4 regions of the Microcoleus harperi Pol14_C6 genome follow, and region 1 is predicted to be linked to each of the others. Evidence: riboswitches for the same ligand, from Rfam matches in the RefSeq annotation. Region 1 holds a riboswitch; each other region holds the start of a gene.
What was found. Region 1 has a riboswitch for cobalamin ahead of cobG (precorrin-3B synthase). Riboswitches for the same ligand answer to the same signal wherever they lie in the genome.

Region 1 (4,925 bases):
GGCGCAATTTTGCAGCGGGTATGAGTGGCGGTGTTGCTTACATTTTGGATGAAGCGGGCGATTTTGCTACTCGCTGCAATATGTCGATGGTGGATTTGGAAAAGTTGGAGGATGTTGAGGAAATTAGCGATTTGCGGCAGTTAATTCAGACTCACTTTGATTTGACTGGAAGTGCGAAAGCATCGAAGGTTCTGGCAAATTGGGACTCGATGGTGCCGGTGTTTGTGAAGGTGATGCCGAGGGATTATAAGCGGGTGTTGCAAGCTATTGAAAGGGCGATCGCATCGGGTTTAAGCGGTGATGATGCGCTGACGGCTGCGTTTGAAGAAAACGCTCGCGATGTTGCTCGGATTGGCGGCAGCTAGGGTTAGGATGGGTGCGTTACGGCTACGGCCTAACGCACCCTACAAAACTATAATTAACTCAAGCATGGGTTTCTCGAAGCGGGCGCGAAGCAAATTCATATGGATCAAGTCAAATAATCTCATATTCAAAATATCTTGGGCGCTGACCATGAGTGATTTTCAATCTTTAAATTATGACAACCAATTTCTTAATCTAGCGTCAGAAAGCGGAGCTGATTACACTCAATTACGCAATTTTTTAGCAGAGGGCAAGTTTAAAGAAGCTGATTGCGAAACTAAACAAATTATACTTTGGGTAGCGTGCTGTGAAAAATTAGGCTATTTATGGCATTCAGATTGGGTAAACTTTCCTTGTACAGACCTCCAAACAATTAACCAACTTTGGGTAAAATACTCAAATGAGCGTTTCGGATTTTCAGTACAAAGGTCTATTTGGCAACAAGCGGGCAAAGATTATGACAAATTCTGCGAATACGTTAAATGGGATTCATTTAATAGTAGAATGACCTATGAACTCCGCGCTCCCCTTGGTCATCTTCCCCATACTTTTGTATATTGGTTAGGACATAGAAGAGTCATCGTCCCTGGTGGAAATAGCTGGGGATTGGGATTGCATTGGTTAGATTCCAAACTATCTGCTTGTCATCTATAAAATAATTATCGTAAATACAGAAGTAGAGAAAATTGTGCAATAGATCAACTAATCGAATATCCCAAACTAATCAAGCGTATTTTGACCGAGTATATAGAATTGTGCAATAATCGCCCTTCTCAACAAGACATTGAGACATTCTTGATTACAAACGAACAAAACGGTCATTACATCTGGATGAACCTGGGCTGGCCAAAGGGCGAGCGCACTACCGATATCACTGTTTACGTTCGGATTCGCGATCGCAAATTCTGGATTGAGGAAGACTGGACAGAAGATGGGATTGCAACGGATTTGGTGCGCGCTGGAGTTCCCAAGTAAGATATTGTTTTGGCATTTCACGAGCCTGGGATGCGGCAGTACACAGATTTTGCAGTAGCTTCGTAGCACTTCAGGGATGGGAAAATTAAAAAGCTCGATCGCACAGCTATTGATGGTTATTTATTGAACAAAATTTTTTTGAAACATTAGTGTACTTACCACCATATTCTCCTCTAGCTAAACAAGATTGAGCCAAGAAGAGTCTTGGTTAAAGAGTCGAACCCGCCAACAACTGCAACAGTTTGATTGTTTACGTTCTGGTAATTGAAGATGTCTTAGGTCAAGCGTCCTAACTGCCTTAGCGACTGCGATACTTCCCATCCCCCCAGTAAAACTCTTTTTTCCCAAAACAAAAAGCGCCCCTATTTCTAGGAGCGCTTTTTGTTATCTCAGACTAAAACTTAGCCATTGATAGAAGGAGCAACCAAAGCTACAGGAGTGACTTCACTTGCAGCCAAGTCAAGCGGGAAGTTGTGAGCGTTGCGCTCGTGCATTACTTCCATACCCAAGTTAGCGCGGTTGATCACATCAGCCCAAGTATTGATGACACGACCTTGAGAGTCGATAATCGATTGGTTGAAGTTGAAACCGTTCAAGTTGAAAGCCATCGTGGAGATACCCAAAGCGGTAAACCAGATGCCGACTACTGGCCATGCACCTAACAAGAAGTGCAAGGAACGGCTGTTGTTGAATGAAGCGTATTGGAAAATCAAACGACCGAAGTAGCCGTGGGCTGCGACGATGTTGTAGGTTTCTTCTTCTTGACCGAATTTGTAACCGTAGTTTTGCGATTCGGTTTCGGTTGTTTCACGAACCAAGGAAGATGTTACCAAAGAACCGTGCATGGCGGAGAACAAGCTACCACCGAAGACACCAGCAACTCCCAACATGTGGAACGGGTGCATCAGGATGTTGTGCTCAGCTTGGAACACGATCATGAAGTTGAATGTGCCGGAGATACCCAAAGGCATACCGTCAGAGAACGAACCTTGACCAATTGGGTAGATCAAGAATACTGCGGTTGCTGCTGCAACTGGTGCAGAGTAAGCGACGCAGATCCAAGGACGCATACCTAAGCGGTAGGACAGTTCCCATTCACGACCCATGTAGCAAAATACACCGATCAGGAAGTGGAAAATTACCAATTGGTAAGGGCCGCCGTTGTACAACCACTCATCGAGGGAAGCTGCTTCCCAGATTGGGTAGAAGTGCAAGCCGATGGCGTTGGATGAAGGAACAACTGCACCTGTGATGATGTTGTTGCCGTACATCAAGGAACCTGCTACTGGTTCGCGGATGCCGTCGATGTCCACTGGAGGGGCAGCGATGAAGGCGATGATGTAGCAGATGGTGGCGCTGAGCAAGGTAGGAATCATCAAGACTCCGAACCAACCTACATAAATGCGGTTGTCGGTGCTTGTGACCCACTCGCAGAAGCGTTCCCAGACGTTGGCGCTTTCGCGCTGCTGTAAGGTTGTTGTCATGGTTTTATGATTGCTGTATTTGGTTGTCAATGTTCGGATGATGTTTATATTATTAACGGTGTTGTTAAGGTTTGTAAAGGGGTTGAGCGACAGTTAAACTGATGACTGATATTAGGAAAGCTGATGAAACCAGAGAGATGGGCGATCGTCAGGGGTTTTGTTAAGAAAGTTGAGGGTTTTGCTTTCTGTGGGTCAGCTCGTGATACCTTTCTAAAACCTGAAAGCGGGAAAGTCCGGTGCAATTCCGGCGCTGTGCCGCAACTGTAAAAGTCAGAATGCCGATTTCGGGGGCGCTTTGTGGGCGTTTACTTTTGGATTCCCTGCGTAGCACGGGGAGGAGATTATTTGTTAGCTTTGACTGATTTGCCGACTTGTCCGGGTTTATTTTACGGTTCCCAAGCCCGAGACGGAGTTTTATCGAGAATGCGGATTCCGGGGGGAATTTTAAACGCGCAGCAGTGTCGGACTATCGCCGATTTGGCCGCTCAATACAGTACCGGCTGTTTGCAAGTGACAAATCGGGCAAATTTGCAAATCCGAGAAGTGAACTCGGAAATAGCCCCGGAAGTCTGGAACCGCTTGCAGGAATTGGGGATAGCGTCTCGCCGCGTTGAAGTTGACCCGATTCGCAATATTATGGCAAGTCCGACAGCAGGGATCGATCGCCAGCAGTTACTGGATACTCGGCCGCTAGTCAAAGCTTGGGATGATTACCTGCAAACACATTCCGAGTTGTCGAAACTTTCGCCTAAGTTCAGTATTGGCTTCGACGGCGGGGAATCGGTTTCGATCCAGGCTTTACGCAACGATATTTTATTAGCTGCATGCGGTCGTTCAACCCAATCAGGAATCGTTTTTCGGCTGCATTTAAACAGCGATACAGGAATTTTAATCCCAGAATCGCAATGTATTTCAGTATTAGCCGCCCTTGCTAGCACCTATCTTGAATATACCAAAATAAGACCTCGAATTGATGGCAAAAAACCGCGTTTGCGTCACCTGCTGGCAGATTGGGGCGCTGAAAGTTATCTAGAAAGGGTACAGCAGAATTTACCATTTTTATGGCAATTCACATCTTGCACCTTTCCCAAAAACAGCCAAGATGCCTCATCTGAAAAATCCCTCCCCCATCACCGACATCTCGGCATTCATCCTCAACGACAGTCCGGTTTCTCCTACATGGGAATTGCACTGCCTTTCGGTAGGCTAGAATCAAAGCAACTGCGGAATTTGGCAAGTTTAGCCCAAAATCTAGCCAGCGGTACCCTGAGACTTACGCCGTGGCAAAATCTGCTAATTTCTGATATCCCCAACTCCCAGCTTTTTGAGGTAAAACAGCAAGTGGCAGATTTGGGATTGCACTCGTCGGCGACTCGCCTAGATTCGTGCTTGGTGGCTTGTGCCGGCAGCAGCGGCTGTGCGTCGGCGGCGACAGATACTCAAAGTCACGCCCTAGCAATGGTGAGGGATTTAGCGCAAAAATTGACGATCGACCTGCCGATTAACATTCATTTCAGCGGTTGCGAAAAGTCCTGCGCCCAGCACCAGCCAATTGATATCACGCTGGTGGGAATTCAGATTGAGCGAGGAGACGAGACGATCGAAGGTTACGACATTTATGCGGGTAGAAAAGATTTGCCCTTCGGACGACAAATTTTTCAGGCGGTGAGTGCGATCGAGATGCCCGGTGCGATCGAGCGAATGTTGCGGGTGTATCAGCGGTTTCGGGAGCCTGTGGAGTCATTGGGTGAGTTTGTCGATCGCCAGGCGATCGACCAATTGCAGGAGTTGTTGAGCACCGAAAATAGGAATTGAAAGTGAAAAAATATCCCATAAAAAAAGACAAATTTTAAGCATTTCTCTTTCTATCTCTCTTGAGATTTCTTCCCTCGCGCCCTTCACGCCTTCGCGGTTCATTCAAAAAATCTATTTCACAAATCCCACAAAATTCCCATAGCAGTTTTAAACAATGATTGACTACATTCGAGACGGAACAGAAATCTACATTAAATCCTTCGCTACAATTCGAGCCGAAGCAGATTTGTCAAGCTTGCCGCCCGATTTAGAATCCGTAGCCGTGCGACTAATTCACAGTTGCGGCAT
Region 2 (4,925 bases), on a different contig from region 1:
GCAGCATTAATCGGGGCTTTGCGACCTGATGAAATCGCTTTCCAATAAACTTGAGTATTCTCACCATCTAACTGCAATCCACCTACTACGCGATATTTGATAACAAAAGTATGTGATTCTGGCGCTTTTAATTGATGTTGCCAGCGAATCCACAGTTGATTGTTTTCATCAATCCCAGTTGTACTGGCAATCGTTTGATTATTTTCGGCAACGGTGACATCTTTGATTTCATCGACTTTATCTAAAGGAATATAGCGATATCGTTCAGTATTATAGTCGGCTGTGAATACATATTTTTGTGTTTCGGTGACTAACATATCTCCGTTGGTCTGAACGTCGATGATGACATCAATATTCTCCCAGTAGAAGGGTAATTTTTGGGCCGCTACATGAGTGACTGTGACCAGAAATACGGTCAATAAGGTGGTGAAGAAATAAAGGATTTTTTTGAAAGGCCGTTGATTCATAATATGATGCCTATTGAACAGCTATTGATGACTATTATTCAATAGGTTTTTGGTGAGGTCAATTCATATAATTCATTGATTTAGTTCATAAAAGTCATATTTATAAGATGAAGCTTGGGATAGTGGGCTTTTTTGGGACGGGCTAGAAGCCCATCCCACATTTTTTTTGATTGCTAAGGTGGTGTTAATCGGATTTTTATAATCCTGTCTTTTGAAACTATTGTGGGGTGGTATTGGAGCAGCGACCCAAAGTTTAATTTTTACAATCCTGTTTATTGCAACTATTGTGGGGTGGGCTTCTAGCCCGCCCCAAGGTTTAATTAGGTTGAAATACAATACTTAACAGGGTTAAAACGGTGCAACCAAACACGGCTTCAAATGTATATCTTCGCGAAGGTTTGTAAGGGTAAGAATTCCAAACGCGCAGTTCTCCATTAAAGCCGCGAGACGCTAAACTCAGCGACACTTGACGGTAGTTTTCCAAAGTTCGCTGAAGCAATTGCCCGATTAAAATTCCTAAACTGTGCATTCCCAGTTTCCAAGTGCGGTAGCCGCAGCGCGAGTTTTGTGCTATCCAAAGTTCATCGGCGATCGCCAATAAGCTAAAAATAAACCGATACATTAGTAATAGCAGTTCTGTGACCAACTCTGGACAGCGTAATTGTCTGAGAATTTGCAAGATTTCGGTAAATGGAACCGTCAAGAGGATGAAATACATACAGCTTGTCGATGCGAAGGCGCGGGCAAATAGCAAGCTCACTTGGTATATGCCGGTGCGGCTCACATACAGATAAAAAGTGCTGATGCTAATGCCCCAACCTTGCCAAATATCCCACCCAATTGCAGGGATACGATCGCCCGCAACCGCACCTAGCGCCAAAGCAGGCAAACTTGTCAGCAAAAACATCAACGGTAGCGACAGCAACCGCAAATACAGTTTTCCCGGAATACCCGCATAGACGACGATCCAGACGCCCAACCAAAGGGCGATCGACAATTGGACGATCGCCCCAGAAACTAGAGACAGAATTAACAGGGCGATCGCAAAGGATAACTTGTGAGATGGCGGCAACCCCCGCAAGCGATTTGTATAAGCCAGACTATCAATCTGATGGTTCATTCCGACGATTTATTATCAGACTGCTGCCGAGATTGCGATCGGCCTTTATACAACCCAATGACGTACCCAACTACGCCAGCCCCCATCGCCGCTTGAGACGCAAACAATAGACTTGAAATTTCTCCGCTAGCCGGCTCAAACAAGTGATTGAACCAAGGTTTATAACCCGGTTTAATTTCGGTAATTGCTTTCTTAGCTTGGTCATCGGCACCGCCATATTCACCCCGCACAAAAACGAGAGGAAACGCTGCCAGAACAATCACAGCGCCAGCCAAAAGCCAATTTTGCCGCGAAGTAGATTGGTGATTGTTTGTAGTTTTTTGACTCACGGCTTATGACTCCTGTCTTAATAATTTCAAAGTTTCTAACTCCGGCTTCCCGTAAGAATGCAGCCAATTCCAGACCAATAGAGTCAGCAATCCCTCACTGATAGCTAGGGGTACTTGAGTGATAGCAAAGATGCCCGCAAACTTGAGAAACGAAGCCATAAAACCGCCGCTGGCTGCCGGAAAAGCTAACGCTAATTGAATCGAAGTCGTCACATAAGTCAGCAAATCGGCCAAAGCCGCAGCACAAAAAATTGCCGCCCGCTGGCTACCAGTTCGCAACAGCAATCGATAGATAAAATACGCAGCGAAAGGGCCGACAATCGCCATCGAAAACATATTCGCTCCCAGCGTTGTCAAGCCACCATGCGCTAACAGTAACGTTTGAAACAACAAAACTAAAGCCCCCAGTACAGCCATCACCGAAGGGCCGAACAAAATTGCCCCCAAACCGGTACCCGTCGGGTGAGAACAACTGCCCGTTACCGAGGGAATTTTTAAAGCAGAAAGCACAAAAGTAAACGCACCCGCCAACGCAAGCAATAGTTTAAGTTCCGGGTGTTCTTTTGTAATGCGAGTAATTGAACGCAACCCAAAGGCAAAAAAAGGCAACGCCACCATCCACCAAAACGCAGCCCATTGCACCGGCAAAAAACCTTCCGAAATGTGCATAGCTGCGGCGGGCGTTGCCGATGCCAGGACAATATAACAACTCAAGCCAGCCATCAATCCCAAGCTGACCAATTTCCGATTTCTGGTCTTCACGCTGAACCTCGCAGATGAGACTATGTAAATTAACACATCGGCGGGCATCCTGACTCAGAAAGCGACATGACTCTCATTACAGTTGCGGGACAGCGCCGGACTTGCACCGAACTTTCCCCGTTTCCTCTAACGGCTGCTCCCCATTAGAACCGACTCGTTAGACATAGTTTAGTCGATCGCGTAAGTCTCAGCAAATATTTTACAAAAATTTATTCAGATTACCTAAGTCAAAATTACCTATCATATTCTCTTCTTTTCCTTCGCGTCTTGGCGGTTCGTTCAATAAATACTATCCCTCAACAAATCAACGGTATAATATTAGTGAGTTTTGAGGAAAGCCGCAATGTTACAGTACAACTTGCCGAGGAACTTGCCCTCCGCCGATGAACTACCCGACTCGGATGAAACGCCTGTGGATAACGAACTGCAAGAGCTAATACCAGGGTTGTTAAAAGCCATATTGCTCATACTTTGGTCAGAACGCATGGACTGGTTTTTTGGCATAGATATGGGTATCTATTATCACCCGGATAAACCTGCCATTGTGCCCGATGCTTTCTTGAGTTTAGGTGTAGAAAGGTTTTATGATGAAGAATTGCGTCCCAGTTACGTGTTGTGGGATGAAAATGTTCTGCCGACTTTTGTGCTAGAAGTTGTTTCCCCAACTTATCGCAAGGAATACAGCACAAAATTGGAGGAATATCAAGCTTTAGGCGTACTTTATTACGTCATTTATTCTTCCCGCCGCCGTCGTAAACCCCGTTTAGAAGTACACAAGTTAGTCAATGGAAAGTATGAATTACAGCCAGGAAATCCAGTTTGGATGCCTGAAATTGGTTTAGGAATTGGTTGTGAAAGGGGAAGTTATTCTGGGGTGACAAGGGAGTGGTTGTATTGGTATGATGCCGAGGGAAAACGTTATCTGACTCCTGAAGAACAGGTGAAAGAATCAGCGCAGCGCGCCCAACAGGAATCCCAGCGCGCCGATCGATTAGCTGAACGTTCCGATCGACTAGCTCAGCGATTGCGGGAGTTGGGGATAGATCCTGATAATATGACCTGATGGCAATCAAGAGTACCAGACTGACCGACTCTAGACGCTCAGAAACCGGGTTTTTCAACCGAGATCGATCGTCCTCAACGAAAGATTTTCAGGAAAAAACCCGGTTTCTGCATCCAGGAATATGTGAATATTTATCGCAAAAATCAGGAAAGAGCGAGCTAGAGTTGGGAAAAACAGAGAGTTTGACGGCAAACATTGAGATCCCGCTCGAAAAGATGAAAATCAGGAGAGGTTATTAAATAATGGTCATGGATCTGCGTTCTTACGATATCATCTGTTTTGGTGATGAAGTTCCAGGAGTTCTAGCTGTTATCTCGGCCTCCAGAGAATATCTTCGCCGCACAAAGCGTTATCCGCGAATTCTGCTGATGTCTAAAGGAAGCTTGCAAGAAGGAATTGGCGGGCATTTGGTAAGAGGTGGCCTTGCTTATTTAGATAGAAGTCAGATTAGTGAAGAACTTCAACAATCTTTAAAGTTAGATATCTTTGGTTCACCGGCGACAATCTATAAAGAATTTTTACAAAAATCCGGCGTTAAGGCAATTGCACTTGACCCCCGCAAAGCCAGTGCAGTGCTGAAAGAAATGCTCGTACAAGCTGGCGCAGATCTCCTCAGCAAAGTAGAAATTCAATCAGTCAGTAAAGAAGGTCAAAAAATTGCCAGTATAACCACCTCTAAAGGCGTAGTTTATGCCGGCAAGCAATTTATTGATGCCACTGTCAATGCCGAATTAGCTCAAGCTGCCGGTGTAAGAAAGCTGAAGGGATTTGAAACATTTGGTCTGCCTAACTCAGAACTTCCAGTCACCCTCGTTTTTGAAACCCAAGGACTCAGTGCAAGAGCACTGAAAGAATTCGATTATATTTATCTAAAACGCTTCACAAACCTGGCCGATTCAGAAAGTCAAAAATTTTTGCTCTACGCTGCCGACAAGGATGTCAAACTAGCACAAGAACTGCGGCGGGAAATGCTCGACACCCAAGGAAATCTCAAAACTCTGTGGGCGGGTAACGATTACATCGATGTTCGCTCGCCGGCTCTGTCTGTAGCCTACCACTCCTTTAGAGGAATAAAACTATCTTTTCCTGAAACTGGCATAATTTTAGATGAGGGAAATATAGCCATGCTTCCAAATGACAGACTTTCGTGGAATGCGCTTTTATTTGGCGTCACCAGCAGCGAA
Region 3 (4,925 bases), on a different contig from region 1:
ACAAGTTCCTGCCAGGTTTATTGAATAGCCAAACTTCAAATACACCTACATCTACATCTACACCGGCAACGAGCGCATCGGGAGCGATCGCAACTCGCATGAGTTTAGGAAATCAGATATTGCTGACATCGCAAACAACAGCCGAAAAGCAAGCAGGCGTTACAGCTTTTGCCAAAGGAGATTACAAAGAAGCTGTTCAAAAATTTCAGGGTTCGCTGCAACAAAATCGCAACGATCCGGAAACGGTAATCTATTTGAATAACGCGAGAGTAAGCGATCGCACTTCTCTTAAAATTGCCGTCAGCGTGCCGAGCGGCAGCAACCCCAACATCGCCCAAGAAATCCTCCGGGGTGTCGCCCAAGCTCAAGATGAAATCAACACTAGGGGAGGAATTAACGGTGCCGGTTTGCAAGTTGAAATTGTCAATGACAATAACCGTCCAGAAGTGGCGCAAGAAGTTGCAGCAGCATTAGCAAATGACCCGAAAATTCTAGCGGTAATCGGACATAATGACAGCAATGCCTCTTTAGCAGCCGCTCCAATTTATCAGGAAAAGAAACTGGTGATGATCACACCTACCAGCAGTACGAATAATTTGTCAGGTTTTGGCAGCTATATTTTTCGGACAGTCCCCAATACTCGATCGATGACTGCTCCTTTAGCAGAGTATATCGTCAAACAAGTCGGCAAAAGCAATATTGCCTTCTGCTACGACTCTCAAGCTGCTGGCAAAGCTTCGTTTAAGGATGAATTTATTGCCTCTCTTTCAGCATCAGGTGGCAGATTAGTTCCTATTGTCTGCGACTTGTCAGCGCCGACATTTAATCCTAACACTGCGATCGCGGATGCTGTTAGCCAAGGTGCACAAGGATTGATGGTAGCATCCCACGTAGATCGCATCGATCGCGCGATCGATCTAGCCCGTGCAAATCAAGGCAAATTAGCGCTTTACAGCAGTTCAACTCTTTACACCTTTCAAACGCTAAAAGACGGGCAAAAGGACGTGGACGGGCTTGTTTTGCCCGTTCCCTGGCATCCTGAAGCTAATCCCAACAATCCATTTCCTAAAAATGCCAGTCAGCGCTGGGGAGGAGTAGTAAATTGGCGAACCGCAACGAGTTTTGACGCGACTCAAGCTGTCATCGCTGGCTTGTGGCAAAGCAATACGCGGGAAGGGTTGCAACAAGCACTCAGAAATCCGAATTTCTCGGCTGCAGGATCGAGCGAGGATGTGAAGTTTTTGCCCACGGGCGATCGGGCTGGTAAGACGATTTTAGTGCAAGTTAAACAAGGAGGAAGCACTGGCTATAACTTTGTCCCGCTGCGGTAAGTTCGTTAAGTGCGATCGGGCAGGATGCCAACTTCACAATCAAATTAACTTTTTGTGGCACAGGCATCTTGCCTGTTTCTTAGCATGATTAAAAGAGAATTTTATGTTTAATTAACATGATTCTTAAAATAAAAGAAAATGGGAAAATTAAAGGAGAGCGTTGTATATGAGCGCGCCCGTTGAAACCACAACCTACACGGCTGAAAAATATCTATAAGCTGAAGTAAATTCTCAGGATCGGCATGAATTTCTCAATGGAAAAATTGTTCTGATGACTGGCGACACACCGAATCACAATATAGACTTGAAAAGGAAGTCTTGGACCGGCAGGATGCCTAACCCCTACTCCCCACAAGAATTATTGCAGATGTCCGATCGCTTTTTTGTCAAATATCCCAAATAGTGGTAACATCCCCGTATATTGATCGGCTCTGATGGAGAACAGCCATCAGACGCAAGGGGGAAAGTTCGGTGCGAATCCGGCGCTGTCCCGCAACTGTAATGAGAGCGTTGGATCTCTGAGTCAGGATGCCCGCCGATTTGTTTACCTGTTGTTTTTCATCTGCGAGGTATGGATGATGGTGAGTTTATTATTTTTTTAATTATTGGATTGGGCTTTTTTAACCGCAGATATCAGCAGATAAACACAGATGAACGCTGATGTAATTCGCTCTGCGTTCTGAAGCGTATATTATTTTAATGGAAAAGAAATGCGAATCGAAGATAGTGTTTGGCAGGGTAGTTTTGGCTACTGGCAAAACTTGTTTATTCATCAGAATATTTTGTCGATAGGACATACTGCTTGGAATGGCTTTTTGAATCGAGGACGGGGCTTGGTTGCTTGCAAAATCAATACTCCCATTAACGGCTATGTGAATTGGAGCGTAGATACTATCAAGTACGATCTGCAATTTATTTCCGACTTGGAGGCAACCCTTTATTTGCAACAACTAGAAATAGAGGAAAACACTGTTTCAAATTTGCTCCAAATCATTGCTGGCTACGAACCCAAGGAAGCAATTATATTTTTGTCGATCGCCAACGGTCAGATTGATATCAATTTGTTGCAAAACTTGGCAATTTCTCCTGTTGAGTGCTATGAACAAGTATGCAAGCGCTGGGAAGAATTTCAACTCTGCCCGAAATCCTAAAACTTACTAAATTTTCCGAATGTCGCAGCCAAAATCCATCGAAATTTCCAAAGTAACTCGCTACCAAAATGCAGCGCTTAATTACTATTTGGGCCTGACAGATTCGCCCTACCTTCACTACGGCTATTGGGAAACCCTACCTGTGCCCGCTGACGAACTAACGATCGCACGATTGCGCCTGGCTCAGCAAGCTTATACTGTAAAACTGTTGGATGCGATCCCCAAAGGCACTCATACCATACTCGATGTGGGCTGCGGGATTGGCGGAAATGCGGCTTATTTGCTCGATCGAGGTTTTGCAGTGGAAGGGCTCGCACCCGATCCGTTTCAACAGCAGCGCTTTCTTAAGTGTACGGGCGATCGGGCAATCTTCCACCTCACGAGGTTTGAAGACTTCAAAGCAACCCATTTCTACGATCTTATTCTGTTTAGCGAAAGTAGCCAATATATGTCGGCTGTTGATATTGCTAACGGTGCCGCCAAAATCCTCAATCAGGGTGGCTACGTGCTGCTGGCCGATATGCTGCGATCTGATGCTAATTATAAAGAGGGAATGTTCTCTAATTGTCATGTGGTTACAGAACTTCATGCAGCATTAAAGCAGGCTGGATTCACTTTAGTAAAAAGTGAGGATATTTCCGCTCATATTTTGCCTACTATCGATTTGTATGTCGATACTTTCCGCAGGTATGGACTGAATACGATGATGTATGTTGCAGATTTAATTGCGATAACAGTTCCGCCCGTCCACAAATTCCTGCGCTGGATATTTCGCCGCTGGTTCAAGAAGTTGGTGGTTGAAGGGTTGGAAGCAGGCCAACTTTTTGAGCAGCATCTCTGTTATGAAATGCAACTTTGGCAGTTGTCAAAATCAGATCGAGGCTGACACAAATAGCAATCCTAAATCATTTGTGAATTTCTTACTCCCTCCCCTTGATAAGGGGAGGGTTGGGGTGGGGTAAAAAGTTGACGACTCCTGCAAGGATTGCTATACAATGGAAATCGGTAATCGGTAATCGGTAATCATTCATTGGTAAGCAGTAATTGGAGGCAGAGCCTCCGGGTATTTATTCCCAGGCTCTGCCTGGGAACAAGGCTATAAGCTGTTGTGCATTTAAATTGTTTGAGGGCGGGCAAGATGCCCACCCCACAAGAAGGAAAATTTATTTTACCATGCAATTTAAATGCGTATTAGCTTAAAAAATAACAAATAACAAATAACAAATATGTCTCAATGGATTCTCGAATTCGATCGCACTTCCTACTCCTACCCCTGCGGTTCTCGATCGGCAATTCATGATTTAAACCTCAAAGTCCCCGCCGGGAAACGATGCGGGCTGATCGGTCAAAATGGCTGTGGCAAAACTACCTTTTTTCTGTTAGCAAATGGCTTGTATCAACCGCAACAGGGAATCATTAGCTGGCAAGGTGAACCCTTTCGCTACGATCGCAAATCTTTGATCCAACTGCGCCAACAAATCGGACTCGTATTTCAAAATCCTGAACATCAATTAGTAGCTTCGACGGTAGAAGAAGATATTTCCTATGGATTGTACAATTTAGGCTTGACAGAATCCGAAATTGCTCAAAAGGTACAGCAGGCGATCGAGCAATTCGATCTAAGCGAACTCGCCCGCGAACCAATTCACAATCTCAGTTTGGGCCAGAAAAAGCGGGTTTCCATCGCCGATATCATGGTTCTCAAGCCCAAACTGCTGCTGCTAGATGAACCTACCGCCTATCTCGATCCGCGTCACACCCGACAACTGATCGGTTTACTTCAACAAATTCACAGCGCCGGAACCACTATCCTTTTAGCAAGTCACGACCTCGATTTCATCTACCGCTGGGCTGATTGGGTGTTTGTAATGGATCGGGGAAAATTGATTTTAGAAGGAACACCGGAAACCGTTTTTGCTCAGCGGGATGTCTTGGAACAATTGCAGCTTGGCGTACCGCTGGCGATCGAGCTGATGGAGCAAATAAGGGCGATGTTTCCAACAGACGATCGCTCAAAAATCCCCGCTTTCGAGCAATGGCAACAACAAATTTTACAAGCACGTCGGCTGCTTTAAGGAGACTTAGACAATTGATAATTGGCGTTGCTGATTCACGGTATGAATTACCTTTTCGCTGGAATTTACAAAACTCACCCTCAAACGGGCTTATAGCAATTGCGAAATCTTGAATTCATACCTGTATCCAGCAACGCCGCCCCTGGGGGTAAGTTCAGATTACACATTACCAATTATCAAAAATTGATTTAGGAAAAAGGCGATCGCCCCACTGCCGATCGGCACAGTCAGATTGTCAATTCCCAGCTTAGAAACCGACTCCAGAATAGCAGCAGCTAAAGCTACAACAGCCGACACAGCCCAAGTTTGCCAAACTGCGCCTTGAACCGCCAGCAAAATCAAACTGCTAACAGCAAAACTCACCAAAT
Region 4 (4,925 bases), on a different contig from region 1:
CCAAGATATTTTCCGGTTTTAAATCTCTGTGAATCACTGGCGGAACGCGGTTTTGCAAGTATTTGAGAATTTCTAAAACAGAGATAGCAATTTGCTTGGTTCGCTGCGGTGTTAGCTGGCGCAAAATAGCGAGAGAATCGGCATTTTTGTATTCCTGTACCATGCAAAAACCCGATGCAGTTTGGAAGGAATCTAAATAGCGGGGAATGTTGGGATAATCCAGTTCTCGCAAAATCTGAATTTCTTGTTCGCACGCTTGATATTGAGCCCAATTAGCACCTGTTTGGGCAAATTGAAATTGTTTGACGGCGACGGAACGTTGGGTATTAATTTCGGTAGCGAGATAGGTAACTCTCCCGCCGGCGCGGTTGTGTCCGAGTTCGCGAGTTACTTGATAGCCGTAGTTGGAAAAGTCAGGAAAAGCATTCATAAATTTGTCAGGTTTGTAGTAAGGACTTCAGTCCAAAAAAAGTTTGTAGTAAGGACTTCAGTCCAAAAAAGGTTTGTAGTAAGGACTTCAGTCCAAAAAAGGTTTGTAGTAAGGACTTCAGTCTTTAAGGACTAAAGTCCCTACTACGAACAAGTTTTTACGGTTTGATTAAATGGGGTTGGGATTTTCGATAGTTGGCAATAATTTGATTTCTTTTAAAAACTATCAGATTGAGTAAGGGAATAGCAGTGAGGGCGACGGGAGCGATCGTAATTCCTCCGACAAGTAAAAGTTCCATGATTTCAACCGAATCCATATTAGTTGCCAATTTAAAAAACAGTTGCAATGCGGTTCCTAAGCTGATGCAAAATCCAGCCGTGAGAAAGGCGAGTGTCACAGCATCTTGCTTCAAACAACCTTTTTTAATGCGATCGGAAATTCCAGGTTTAGCTAAAGTATAAACTACCAACCAACAAAAGGAACTAAATAAAAGTAGAAGTATCAAGTAAATACTAATCCCTAAAGGTTGTGTCATCCCAAAATTTAATCCCAGGGCAAGCGAAGATATAAAAGTCAGTCCCGAAGCTGCAAATGCCCAGAGTGTCAAAGTCCAACTACTGGCAACACTACCGGCCGCAGCACCAACTAAAGCTGATGCCACCAAGCAAACTAATAAAGGGATGATTTTACTCAGATTATCGCCCAAATTAATCTCGAAAACTGAGGCAAAAGCGCTTGTTAATATCGACATAGCTGTAATTCCAAAGCTCGCTCCGAAAACGGCTCCAAACCAATTGATTTCAGTTCCCTTTACTTCAGCATATAGCGTTATTTCCGCTGCTATAAATCCATTAACAAGCGGAGAAATTAAAAACATCGATAAAAACAGTGGATGGATTTCGCAACCCAACAGCCAACCGGCGAAAACAAACACCACCATGAAAAGCAGTCTCTTTTTAGACAAAGATAGTGTTGGTTTGGATTCGGGAAGGCGCGCAGTTTTAACTTGAATTGCAACTTGATAAGTATTTGGTTCAGAATTAGCGCGCAGTACAATCTGGCGTTGATAAGTTTGGCTGGCCAGCAATTTGCTCGTATCTACCGCAATCTGACACTCCAATTCATTGCTTTCAAATGATGGCGGTTCAAAAGAAATCCAAGAATGGTCGTAAGGCGTGTGCGGCGGATCGTTCGGATGCGGCGCGACTTCCCATCTTCCTGTTAAAATTGTATCGGGAATTGGGTTGCTAATGGCGATCGCCCGTATGATAATTTCTCCATATTCAGTAGCAGTAAATTTCAGTTGATCGCGCTCAATTCTCACTTTTGGCAAGTTGCTGACATCCAAAGATTCTAGTGCAGTTAAAGCATGAGCCGCCGACTGATATCTATCTTGAATTCTCGGCGCTACCATTCTTTCCAACCAATTCATCCAACCTTGCTGCAACGGCGGTACTAAATGCCGAAAATGAATGCTATAATTAGCATCAATTAAATTACCGACATCCGCAGATTTTGTCCCAGTTAACAAACAAATCAGCGTTATCCCCAAGCCGTAAAGATCCGAGGCTTTGCTTAATTCCCGGTTGAACATTTGCTCCGGTGGCATAAATCCCATCGTACCTTTGACAACGCTGCTGGCGGCGATATTTCCACCTCCTAACCGCGCAAAACCGAAGTCTACTAAGTAAACATTTAACTGTTCGTCGATTAACAAGTTTTCCGGTTTGATGTCGCGGTGAATTATCGGTGGTTTCTGAGCTTGCAGGTAAACTAAAATCTCTAAAGTGGCGATCGCAATTTGCTTGATATCCGGCGGCGCAAAAGTCCGGGCGACAGCAGATTCGGCATTTTTGTATTCCTGCACCATGCAGAAACCGCTGTCAGTTTGAAAAGAATCGAGATAGCGGGGAATGCCCGGAAAATCCAGATTTTGCAAAACTTTAATTTCTTGTTCGTAAGCTGCGTATTCTTCCCAGCTAGCACCTAATTGGGCAAATTGAAATTGCTTAATTACAACGGATTTTTTTGTGTTAATTTTTGTGGCGAGATAGGTAACGCGGCCGCCCAAACTGTTGTATCCGAGTTCGCGACTTATTTGATAGCCATGTTGGGAAAAGTCAGGAAAAGCGTTCATAGGTAATTACTATGGTTGGTAGTAAGGACTTTAGTGCTGAAGCCGTTATCTTATAAGGACTAAAGTCCTTACTACGAACGAAACGATCGCTCCTACAAACATAACTTTTTTGAAAAAAGGCGGCAAGTGCGGTATGATGTGATTTCGCGATCGGTTCTAGCGGGGAGCAGTCGCTAGAGGAAACGGGGAAAGTTCGGTGCAAGTCCGGCGCTGTCCCGCAACTGTAATGAAACGCTTGTTGTTTCTAAAGTCAGAATGCCCGCCGATATCTAACTCACTTTTGAACGCATCTGCGAGGTACGGATGATGGATGGAATTAATGCGACTGTACGCACAAAGCACAATTTGTTTGTTTGCACTGCTTGCGCTAGTGTTTGGAAAAACGGCAAGCGCGAAGGCAAAAGCGGCGGTCAACAATTCATGGAAAATTTGTCCGAACTCGCTAAAGATTGGGAGTTTTCCGATAAATTTGAAATTCAAGAAGTTGAGTGCATGAGTGCTTGCAGTCACTCTTGTGCGGTGTCTTTTGCTGCTGTCGGAAAGTACACTTATCTGTTTGGCGATTTACCAGCAAATGAGGCGGAAAGCATCGAGGCGGTACTCGAATGCGCGGGTCAATACTATGCTAAGCCGGACGGTTTGTTGCCTTGGTCTGAGCGTCCTCAAGCTCTGAAAAAAGGCGTTTTAGCAAAGATTCCACCGCTGGCAAATTAGAACCTTTCTCGTTACCATGCTCTGCCCATTGGTGACAACTTAACGTCAAACCGATCGTCTCTGTTGTTTTTATCTAAATCTAGATCCCCCTAACCCCCCTTAACAAGGGGGGGACAAGAAATATTCTCAAATTCCCCCTTCTTAAGGGGGATTTAGGGGGATCTAGACTTTGCCAAAAAGCGACTTTTATTGTAGGTTTCAGTCTTAAGTTGTTACCTACGATCTCGGCCTGGTAACGCATACTCAGAGGATCTGCTTCGTATTAAAAGCGCTCCTTTATTCCAGCGAGGCAGAGCCTCTAGATCGGCATTCCCCGGCAGAGCTTGGGAACGAGATATCCCACCATCAAATAAGCACAAAATTATCAATGCACAAAATTCCTGTTACTGTCATCACTGGTTTTCTTGGTAGCGGCAAAACTACTTTAATTCGCCACTTATTGCAAAATAATCAAGGTCGCCGCATTGCTGTTCTGGTTAACGAATTTGGCGAAATCGGAATTGACGGAGAATTGCTGCGCGATTGTCAAGTTTGCGACGAAGAAGAAGATGTCAACAGCAATATTGTAGAACTAACAAATGGTTGTCTTTGCTGCACTGTTCAAGAGGAATTCTTGCCGACTATGCAGGAATTGTTGAAGCGCAGAGAAAAAATTGATTGTATTGTAATAGAAACTTCTGGTCTCGCACTTCCTAAACCTTTAATTCAAGCTTTTCGCTGGCCGGAAATTCGCACGGGTGCTACTGTAGACGGTGTTGTTGCTGTTGTCGATTGCGAAGCTGTTGCTAGCGGTACTTTTGTCGGTGATATTGATGCTTTGATGGCACAGCGACAGGCTGATGATAGTTTGGATCACGAAACTCCGATCGAGGAATTGTTTGAAGACCAGTTAGCCTGTGCCGATATGGTACTTTTAACGAAAGTCGATCGCGTAGATGTGGAAACTCACACCAAAGTCCAAAGCTGGTTGCAGCAAGAGTTGCGTCCGAGTGTGAAAATTGTGCCCTGCAAAGGTGGCGAAATTAACCCTGATGTTCTCATGGGATTTAATGCGGCGGTTGAGGATGATTTGGAGTCTCGCCCGAGTCACCACGATGCTGAGGAGGAACACGAACACGATGATGATATTAACTCAACTTACTTTATTGCCGATCGCGAATTTGAACCTGAAGCATTGGTGAAAAAACTGCAATCCTTGATGCAGCAGGAAGAAATCTATCGGATTAAAGGGTTTGTGGCGGTTCCCAAGAAACCGATGAGGATGGTGTTGCAAGGTGTGGGTTCGCGGATAGAATATTTTTACGATCGCCCTTGGCAACCTTCGGAGCTGCGTCAAACCAAATTAGTCCTGATCGGTCGAGAGTTAGAGCGCGATCGAATTGCAGCTATGATTAACAATTAATTGTCATCTGAGAGGGGCGGGTCGATCGATATTTTGAATTGCAGCAAATATTATTGGTAAAACTCGCTCCTCCAAGCTCTCACCAACAATTTATTAACATTCTTTAATATTGTGGGCGTTTCCAGCAGGTCGGGTGTAAAATAGCGATAATGGTTATCATTGTAAAATAATCGAGGTCAAGTATGGTGACTGCTGGGGCGATCGAATCAGTTCCTGTTACCGTTCTCACGGGTTATCTCGGC

Region 2: it holds a riboswitch for cobalamin, as region 1 does, so the genes downstream of both, QUA27_RS13435 (energy-coupling factor ABC transporter permease) here and cobG (precorrin-3B synthase) in region 1, are expected to answer to the same signal.
Region 3: it holds a riboswitch for cobalamin, as region 1 does, so the genes downstream of both, QUA27_RS13410 (hypothetical protein) here and cobG (precorrin-3B synthase) in region 1, are expected to answer to the same signal.
Region 4: it holds a riboswitch for cobalamin, as region 1 does, so the genes downstream of both, QUA27_RS09425 (DUF1636 family protein) here and cobG (precorrin-3B synthase) in region 1, are expected to answer to the same signal.

The regions. Positions count from the first base shown of each region.
Region 1 covers NZ_JAUBQN010000041.1:1,318-6,242, reverse strand. Annotated here, with positions in the region: gene gltB (glutamate synthase large subunit) at 1-365, shown strand, start outside; gene QUA27_RS22355 (GUN4 domain-containing protein) at 514-1,017, shown strand; gene QUA27_RS22350 (element excision factor XisI family protein) at 1,057-1,338, shown strand; gene psbA (photosystem II reaction center subunit D1) at 1,740-2,822, opposite strand; adenosylcobalamin-variant (AdoCbl-variant) riboswitch at 3,032-3,111, shown strand; gene cobG (precorrin-3B synthase) at 3,120-4,637, shown strand; gene QUA27_RS22335 (precorrin-8X methylmutase) at 4,792-4,925, shown strand, end outside.
Region 2 covers NZ_JAUBQN010000016.1:75,887-80,811, forward strand. Annotated here, with positions in the region: gene QUA27_RS13420 (DUF2207 domain-containing protein) at 1-467, opposite strand, end outside; gene cbiQ (cobalt ECF transporter T component CbiQ) at 784-1,587, opposite strand; gene QUA27_RS13430 (energy-coupling factor ABC transporter substrate-binding protein) at 1,584-1,916, opposite strand; gene QUA27_RS13435 (energy-coupling factor ABC transporter permease) at 1,920-2,639, opposite strand; cobalamin riboswitch at 2,701-2,847, opposite strand; gene QUA27_RS13440 (Uma2 family endonuclease) at 3,022-3,741, shown strand; gene QUA27_RS13445 (FAD-dependent oxidoreductase) at 3,984-4,925, shown strand, end outside.
Region 3 covers NZ_JAUBQN010000016.1:70,013-74,937, reverse strand. Annotated here, with positions in the region: gene QUA27_RS13415 (ABC transporter substrate-binding protein) at 1-1,331, shown strand, start outside; cobalamin riboswitch at 1,741-1,885, shown strand; gene QUA27_RS13410 (hypothetical protein) at 2,042-2,482, shown strand; gene QUA27_RS13405 (SAM-dependent methyltransferase) at 2,502-3,368, shown strand; gene QUA27_RS13400 (energy-coupling factor ABC transporter ATP-binding protein) at 3,709-4,557, shown strand; gene QUA27_RS13395 (diacylglycerol/polyprenol kinase family protein) at 4,717-4,925, opposite strand, start outside.
Region 4 covers NZ_JAUBQN010000009.1:27,723-32,647, reverse strand. Annotated here, with positions in the region: gene QUA27_RS09435 (serine/threonine protein kinase) at 1-430, opposite strand, end outside; gene QUA27_RS09430 (serine/threonine protein kinase) at 588-2,567, opposite strand; cobalamin riboswitch at 2,702-2,848, shown strand; gene QUA27_RS09425 (DUF1636 family protein) at 2,871-3,281, shown strand; gene cobW (cobalamin biosynthesis protein CobW) at 3,649-4,683, shown strand; gene QUA27_RS09415 (CobW family GTP-binding protein) at 4,866-4,925, shown strand, end outside.